Regions from separate parts of the Paenibacillus sp. FSL H7-0918 genome, predicted to be linked through region 1. Evidence: riboswitches for the same ligand, from Rfam matches in the RefSeq annotation. Region 1 holds a riboswitch; the other holds the start of a gene.

Region 1 (4,125 bases):
TAGGCTGGCGGAAATAGAGCCCAAGACGCTCTCTCGCTGGACGTTAAGTGTAACTAAACTACTTGAAACCGTGCTCGGAACTCTTGTCTGGTGAGGTGAATGATTGTGAGAACATCGATAACCCGCGGCTGGCAAAGCATGAAGGAGCAATTTTATATTTTAATTCTGCTCTTCATCTACCGACTGCTCTGGGGCTACTTTATGTATGGTTTCATCCGATCTGCTATTATTCCAATTCTACTGCGCTATCCAGATAAAGACGCCGGCGGCAGCGGTATGGGCAGACTGTTGTATTATATCGAGGGACAGTTCAGCTTGAATACTGACCCTGCGATACGCACTTGGTTATGGATGCTTCTAGGACTTGTTGTCTTGCGACTTCTGCTTTCTCCTTTCATAAGGGCAGGATTGCTGCATGAGCTGCACCAGGAGCGAAAGGGCGAGCGCGGGCTGTTCTTTTTCCCCGGCATGAAGATCTATGGACTACCTGTCTTAGTCTTTAGCCTAATCGAATGGGTGCTGACCCTGCTGCCGCTTTACTGGCTTGCTCCAAAAATGTACGGGCTGTTCTTATCCTCTTTGTTTAACTACACTTTGTTACTTCATTTAGTACCATACGTATTGGCATGGCTTATATATATTTTTATCGTGCGCCTGTTTCTTCTATATATGCAGTTTGGTTACACCGGCGGTACAGGAATGTTCTCCTCACTGTTCATCTGCTTGCGGTCACTGATTCCTGCTATAGGTGTTTCCATTGTACTTGGTGCGGGAGGCTTGCTCTTACTGCTAGTGTGCGGACTGACGGGTCTGTTCTGTCCCGGCCTGCCGGCACTTATAATACGGCAAATCTCACCACTACCTTCTACGCTCTTAAAAATGTGGGGAATCTCTGCACAATATCATCTATGGCGTAGCAAAGCATTTCCACAATAAATTAACCTTATTTGACATAATAAAAAGGTCCCAATTCCTGTATTCAGGAGCTGGGACTTTTTCTCATTACGGATAACTTAAGAGTATTTGCAAAATCATAAAAGCTCTGTTACAATAAGTCCTGTGCTATTAGTAACAATTTTGTAATCAATTGAAACGATTCCTACATAACTAAATGTATTTATCGTAAGTGTAACTGTCGAAACGTCATTCTCTTGGTGCTTAACACGCCTAATTCCTTTGCACCGGGAAGTGGGGGAACCATATTTTGGGTGAATTGATCTCGCTTTACAGGGATCATAGGGAATCTTCTACCGAACCCTTAAGCTAACCTCGCAGGCCTTGGAAGGAGTACATCTTTTGAAAAGACATAATTTAAGAAAAAAATGCGTCGCTGCGGCGCTAGGACTTGTAATGGCATTATCTATTGGTGGAGGAAGCGCCTTTGCCGACTCTAAGATGGACACTGTAATCTCAAAGACTATTGGAGTTGCCTATAAAACCGGAGGTACAAGCACTGCCGGATTTGATTGCTCTGGATTTACAAAATATGTATTCAAGAATGTGGGTCTTACTTTACCTCGTACATCAAAAGCTCAATATAGCGTTGGAACTGCTGTATCCAAAAGCAATCTGCGTTCTGGTGATCTAGTGTTCTTTAACACACTTGGCAATGGAGTATCCCATGTCGGCATTTATGTTGGAAACGGAAAATTCGCACAATCGTCCTCTTCGCGTGGAGTGACCATCACTTCACTCAGTCAGGCCTACTGGGCCAATCGTTATGTTGGCGCTAAAAGAGTAATGAGTACTTCAGCTTATCAAGCTGTAGCCTTCGATTGAAACCTTCCTCACAACTATAACCTCATAATTACAACTATATGAACCTGAATCTGATTATTCCCGTAATCAAATTCGGGTTTTTCTTTTTTCCATAATATATTTTTACACTAATAGAGCCCAATTGAAACACGTTTATTTGATAAAAATTGCAATTATATTAAAAATTAGGTCATTATTAACGCTTACATATGCCTTTCTACCGTAAAAATGCCAATTTTTCTGCATTAATATGTTAAAAACGATTGCCAAGCGGCTTTCTGTTTGTTACAATTAGCGCAGTGAGATTTTAGTAACATTTTTGTAATCATTAAGTTGTTATTTACAAAGGTTTTGTCATGTATTGATTACAAGCTAATCCTAATCAACAGTATGAGCCGAGTTTCCTAACTATTAGGAAAACGGGGGAACCAACTTTGGGTGAATTGACCTCCATTATATAGAGGGGTCATAGGGGACCTTCAACCGAACCCTTAAGCTAACCTCGTAGGCATTTGGAAGGGGTATACACTTTTGAAGAAGAAGTTAGCAGCAGCAGTACTAAGCTTTTCCATCATCCTCACCATCGGAGCAGGAAGCGCTTTCGCAGATTCCAAAATGGATAAAGTGATTGACAAGGCCATCGGTACTAAATACGTATCCGGCGGTATATCCACTAACGGATTTGATTGCTCCGGATTTACAATGTATGTGTTTGATAAGATTGGCATTAACCTTCCACACCAATCAGGTTCCCAATATCAAATGGGCACAGCAATCTCCCGTGATGATATAAGAGCCGGAGATCTTGTATTCTTCAATACAAGTGGCAAAGGTGTCTCACATGTCGGCATTTATGTCGGTGAAGGTAAGTTCGCACACGCTTCTACCTCACGCGGTGTTACGATTAGCTCTCTGAGTGATAGCTACTACGTGAAACGCTACGTTGGTGCCAAGCGCATTATGAGCACAGACGCTTATCAATCGGTTGCTGCTGAATCGGAAGACAATGATGATGTGCAATAAGTAACGTACATAGGCTCTTTTCCAAGGTAACTCTTGGAGGAGAGCTTGTTTTTTTGTCTTATTACTTATTTACCCCTCTCATAATTTGTAAAACATTCCTCTCATATAAAGTTTCTGAGTCGAACCTCCCCCATTTTGTATATAATTAGTAATATAGCAATGTCCTCGTGAAAGGAGATCGTTGACTTTATGATAAATCCCTCGGTAACTTTTCATGTTGTTCCTATGGAGGCAATTCACGGAGAAGCTATTTGTAAGTGGAGCTATACGCCCCCATATAATATTTATGGCTGGATGCCGTGGGAGCAGATGCAGGCTCTTGGCATCGAGTTTGGTGATCCGCAGCTCCGGGAGGAACAATATATCTCCATATTAAATGAACAAGAGGTTTTGTGCGGATTCGCACAGTTGTTCCCGATGGAAGGAGTCGTCCGTTTAGGAGTTGGGATGCGCCCCGATCTATGCGGCCATGGTTTAGGCAAACTATTCGTAGATGCCATCGTCCAGACAGCCTTGAGTCGTTATCCTGATCGAGAGATAGATCTAGAAGTCCTGACCTGGAACCAACGCGCCATTCGAACTTATCAAAAATGTGGATTTACGATTACAGATACGTATGAACGCCGCACACCTACAGGAGACAAACCTTTTTATTGCATGGTCTATGACAAATGATATTAAATACCAGATATTTCATAAGAATGATTGTATTCTCGTTCATTTTTTTGTCACAAACCCTATGATAACGCTTCACCATAAGCTATAATGTAGGGAGCAGCTTACATAGAAGGGACGAATTGGGATGCAGAAATGGATCATGAGCGGTTTGTTTTTTGCCGCCTGTGCCTTTGCGGTAGTACTCATGTTTACACTTCCGGGTAAAGAAGAGGTAGCGGAAGAAAATAAGCCCACGATGCCGGTAGTTCAACTGGACGCAGCAAAGGCAGAAGCAACCGTGAAAGCCAGCTGTATCACCTGTCACGGCGATCAGCTTCAAGGTGGAGTTGGACCAAGTCTTCAGAATGAAGGCGGCCAGCATGACGCTGAGGAAATCTACAGCATCGTCACCAAAGGACGTGGTCAAATGCCTTCCTTTAAAGAGAAGCTAGCCCCTGAAGAGATCGCCAACGTCGCACTCTGGCTCTCAGAGAAAAAGTAACCCATCAAGCAACTAAAAACGCCCGTGTATGAGATAGGTGACTATCTATGCACGGGCGTTTATTTTATGATTTTGGCTAAACTAATGATTTTTTTCAAAGGCTTCATTAAATTCATGCGCCGCTCGAAGATCTAGAGCCGTAATCCCATCTTCTTCATTAGATTCAAGTCGCAGGGTAACTGTTT
Region 2 (4,125 bases), on a different contig from region 1:
TGGTTTCTTCAGGAGATAGCTGATCCTTTTTAATGGAAGTTGTTAAGATCCCCACACCGATAGGCTTCGTTAGAATCAGCTTGTCTCCCACCTTGGCGCCCGCATTCGTTCTTACTTTGTCAGGATGCACAAGGCCCGTAACGGCCAATCCGAATTTGGGCTCTTTATCGTCGATGGAATGTCCGCCCACAAGAGTAGCTCCTGCTTCCTGTACTTTATCCGCTGCACCGCGCAAAATGTCACCGAGAATGCTTTTATCTAAAACAGAAATAGGAAAGGCCACAATATTAAGCACCGTAAGCGGCTTTCCACCCATCGCATAAATATCGCTTAATGCATTGGCTGCTGCAATTTGACCAAATGAATAGGGATCATCCACGATCGGCGTGAAAAAATCAACAGTTTGCACTAACGCTAATTCATCACTTAAACGATACACCCCTGCATCATCACTAGTATCAAGACCTACTAGTAGATCCGGGTTAGGAACAGTTGGTGGCAGACTACGAATAACCTGCATGAGATCGGCGGGACCGATTTTGCAGCCGCAGCCCCCTTTTGAAGATAATGAAGTCAGTTTTATAGTTTCAGCTTGAGACATCATGACTCAGCTCCTTTAGTATGAATTATCTTAATCTTACACGAGTAGATCGCATTGTACAAAATGCAAGAGTAGCAGATGCGTTGCTTACTACGCCTCCTTCTATAACTATTTAGAGTCTATTGTTCTTTCCCACGTCTGGTGAGCTATATTTGGTGCTGTGGTAGGGTAGGGACATTAAGTGGCGTTCTAGGTACAATATGCTTGTAAATGTTCAACATCCATCGGTTAGTAAAATAACCAAAGGCTGGCTCATTCGTAGATTTCACTACGGATGAGCCAGCCTTTAGTTAGATATCCATTATATTAGGGAAATTCTCCCTAATGTTCATCGATAATCGCTTTAAAATGAGGTTTTTAGGGAATTCCTCCCTAAAAATTCATGCAAATACCCATTTATGGCTAAAAACATCCTATTATTAGGGAGGATTTCCCTAATCTACGTTCTAGGAGCCATAATCTCCTTCATTTTAGGGAGAATTCCCCTAAAGTTCTTCCCAGAAAGACGACCCATAGCCAGCTCATTCCGCCCTGGCTATGGGACGCCTATTTTCTCACTTAAACGCTTCGCTTGTGAAGGTCTCCCTATAGATCAGCTAATCTGCTGACTGCCCTGCTGCTTCTCTAAGAAACGCTGAAGAATCGCATTGAATTGCTCCGGCTGGCACAGATTACTTGGATCTAATGCGTTCGGAATAATCGCCAACTGCGCCTGCGGCAGCTGAGACACCATTTCCTTCATACAATTCACTCCAAATTCATTAAAGTCCCCCACAATACATAATGCAGGACGTTTAAAAGCCTTTAAACATCTGGTGTAATCAACATGGCTCGTAGCCAGCCTTTGCCGATATAACTCCCGGGGGCGTTTGTCCAGCAGTCCTCTTCTAATCTCATTGTAGGCCAGACTCCAGCGCTCTCGGTACATCATCCGAATCGAAGGCAACACCAGCTCGCTTGGGAGATAATACATTAGTAAACTGCAATATGCTGCCATAGTTTGTATTTTCCCTACTATTGTTGATCCGTGAGTCCTACAAAAGCTATCCGCGACCACAATGGCTTTTACACGCTCAGGATATTGTTTGGCAATATGCTGAACGACTAAGCCACCATAGGCGATTCCTACAAAAACTGCTTCACGGATACCTAGGTCATTCAACAGCATAATCAGATCCAGACATTGCGTCTCAATAATCTCATGTGGGGCCTCCAGCAGTTTACCAGACTTGCCATTCCCCCGTAAATCGCACAAAATCACTTTATATTTATCGGAAAAATACTCCAGCTGTGGTTTGAACATACTGTGTGTTAATCCATGTCCATGGATAAACACAACCGGAGTGCCAGTTCCATTGATTTCATAATAGAGCGAAGTTCCGTTCAGTTTAGCGATAGGCAAAGGTAACACCTCTTTCATAATAAATTCTACGACTATATCTGCTTAAAAACGCAGCAAAAAACCACAGAGGGATTCTCTGTGGCTATTCATCACTAAACACGCCATTCATCCTCTCTCCATACGCTTACGAGGTTAGCTGTCGGATTCGGGCAGTGAGAGTTGCCCTACCTGCAGGGATGCATATTATGCACCCGGAACAGGATTCACCCCATAACCAGTGCCGACTCTCACATCGGCTGCCAGTTGTTGGTTCCCCCGCTTTCCAGAAACGGAAATTAAGCGGATTGCTTATGTAATTGTAAATTTAAGATAATTCTCAGTTCTGAGATGAATCATACTCTTGTAAGGTTTTCTTGTAAAGGAGGGCTCTGGTCAAAATAATGTTGAAAGCAATGCTTTTCATTTCATATTAAGCATACTCTTCATTTTCTCTTTCTTTTGCTCTTGTTTACTCGTTTTCTTTAGAAAAACTGCTCTGAAGCAAGCGAAAAAGGGGGTGATTCACCAGTACTTTCCTATTTAATAAGAAACGACAATCTTCAATACCAATATTGGGCCAGTTTCTGTACCTTGGGGTGTTCGTCGTTTCTATGTCCCCGATCCGTTTGGCAAGCTTGTTAATATTATTTCACATGAACAGCACGAATGATTTCATAAAAAAGAAAAAAGCTAAGCAGAATCAGAGATCTCCCCCTGTCCACTTAGCTTCCTTTTACAATACTATGGCTACAAAAGATCGGCGTTTTTCAATGCATGCTCCCAGCTTGGAAAAAAGAACAGCGCACTTCTCATAAGCTCTGGGTCGCTTTGCTTTACTTGTTTTTTACTGATCGAGCTTCCGTCGCTTTGCAGCTTTTTGATCCGACTTAATACTTCATCAGCCTCCAAAGGAATTTCCATTGAAACACTCCTTTCTCAGTGACCTGTTTCCCTTCATTTTCTCCATAATATGTTTATTTATTCCGTACTCTTAATTTCCCCAGATTAAACCATCTGATAGATGGGTTGTTCAGCAATGAACCGGGTAGGAAGCATGGGATATTTGTCTGCTAAGATTTCAGCTAAATATTTCATCCCCGGTGCTTCACTCTCCGCATGACCTAACATGATGAGCGCTTTAGATCTGCCTTGGTGCCCTGCATCCCGCACATATTCCGGAGTCTCCCACTCTGGTCCCTCTCCAGCGATAATTAAATCAAGATTGTGATCATTAAAAAGCGGAATAGCCATCATCCCGCCTCCCCTGTAACCTATTAATATCCCTACGCGTTTGCAGGACAGAGACAGGTCACCAGCAGCGCGTACATAAGAGATGCCTAGCTTACTTTTAATATACTGAGCAGCTTCCATTACAGTCATAGCAGGAATAGTGAGAATCGTAGCAGCCGCTTGCTGCTCTTCCACATAGTCTGACCAATCCAGCTCTCGCAGCAAACCCATCATAATCCCATCCGGCTCTTGCCGATGCCAATAATCATGATAACGAAAAATAGCTATTGGGGAATGTTCGATCAGACTTTTTTTCGCATGATAAACCGGATCACCTTCTAACCACTCGCTCGCTGCATGATGGCTATAAAATACACCTTCATGCGTGATCAGCAAATTGGCTCCTAACGCTATTGCTTGCTCCACAATATTTTGTGTGGCAGAGAAGGCCGTAATAATCCCTGTGACTTCAGTTTCCGGTTCCCCTGGGTTCAGAATATCCACAGTCCCTTCTATCTGTTCCACAGTTCCCATTAAATCTTTCAAAATCGCTCTAATCGTGAGGCTCACTCCATCATCCCTCGGTTCAAAATCTAATAAATCTTTCTGCCTTTAAGATCCTCAATTCCGCTCTTACGGTAAAAATACGTATTGATCCGATCTCTCCATTCCTGCGCATGCTCTGCTTGCTCTTCAAGACGTTGCTTCACTTGCACATACAATCCACTATCCATGCTGCCTTCAAGTGATTCCCATGTTGCTAGAAGCTGTGCAGCCTGCTCTGCCCCTTCGAAATGAGTATCGTAGATATGTTGTATAACCGTTTGCCCCGATTGCAGAACATGCGTGTATGGAACATGATGGAAGAACAGCAGCAGCTCTTCTGGACAAGACGCTAGATTCTCATAATTTG

What was found. Region 1 has a riboswitch for cyclic di-AMP ahead of MHI15_RS27515 (C40 family peptidase). Riboswitches for the same ligand answer to the same signal wherever they lie in the genome.
Region 2: it holds a riboswitch for cyclic di-AMP, as region 1 does, so the genes downstream of both, MHI15_RS09455 (alpha/beta fold hydrolase) here and MHI15_RS27515 (C40 family peptidase) in region 1, are expected to answer to the same signal.

Annotation. Positions count from the first base shown of each region.
Region 1 is NZ_JBBOWJ010000005.1:15,497-19,621, reverse strand. It holds gene MHI15_RS27530 (M1 family metallopeptidase) at 1-94, shown strand, start outside; gene MHI15_RS27525 (hypothetical protein) at 106-936, shown strand; cyclic di-AMP (ydaO/yuaA leader) riboswitch at 1,155-1,293, shown strand; gene MHI15_RS27520 (C40 family peptidase) at 1,351-1,779, shown strand; cyclic di-AMP (ydaO/yuaA leader) riboswitch at 2,142-2,284, shown strand; gene MHI15_RS27515 (C40 family peptidase) at 2,290-2,781, shown strand; gene MHI15_RS27510 (GNAT family N-acetyltransferase) at 2,971-3,456, shown strand; gene MHI15_RS27505 (c-type cytochrome) at 3,584-3,940, shown strand; gene MHI15_RS27500 (4a-hydroxytetrahydrobiopterin dehydratase) at 4,022-4,125, opposite strand, start outside.
Region 2 is NZ_JBBOWJ010000001.1:2,094,807-2,098,931, forward strand. It holds gene selD (selenide, water dikinase SelD) at 1-601, opposite strand, end outside; gene MHI15_RS09455 (alpha/beta fold hydrolase) at 1,194-2,003, opposite strand; cyclic di-AMP (ydaO/yuaA leader) riboswitch at 2,109-2,295, opposite strand; partial or broken gene MHI15_RS09460 (glyoxalase) at 2,542-2,652, shown strand; gene MHI15_RS09465 (hypothetical protein) at 2,730-2,903, opposite strand; gene MHI15_RS09470 (Nif3-like dinuclear metal center hexameric protein) at 2,988-3,782, opposite strand; gene MHI15_RS09475 (alpha-glucuronidase family glycosyl hydrolase) at 3,806-4,125, opposite strand, start outside.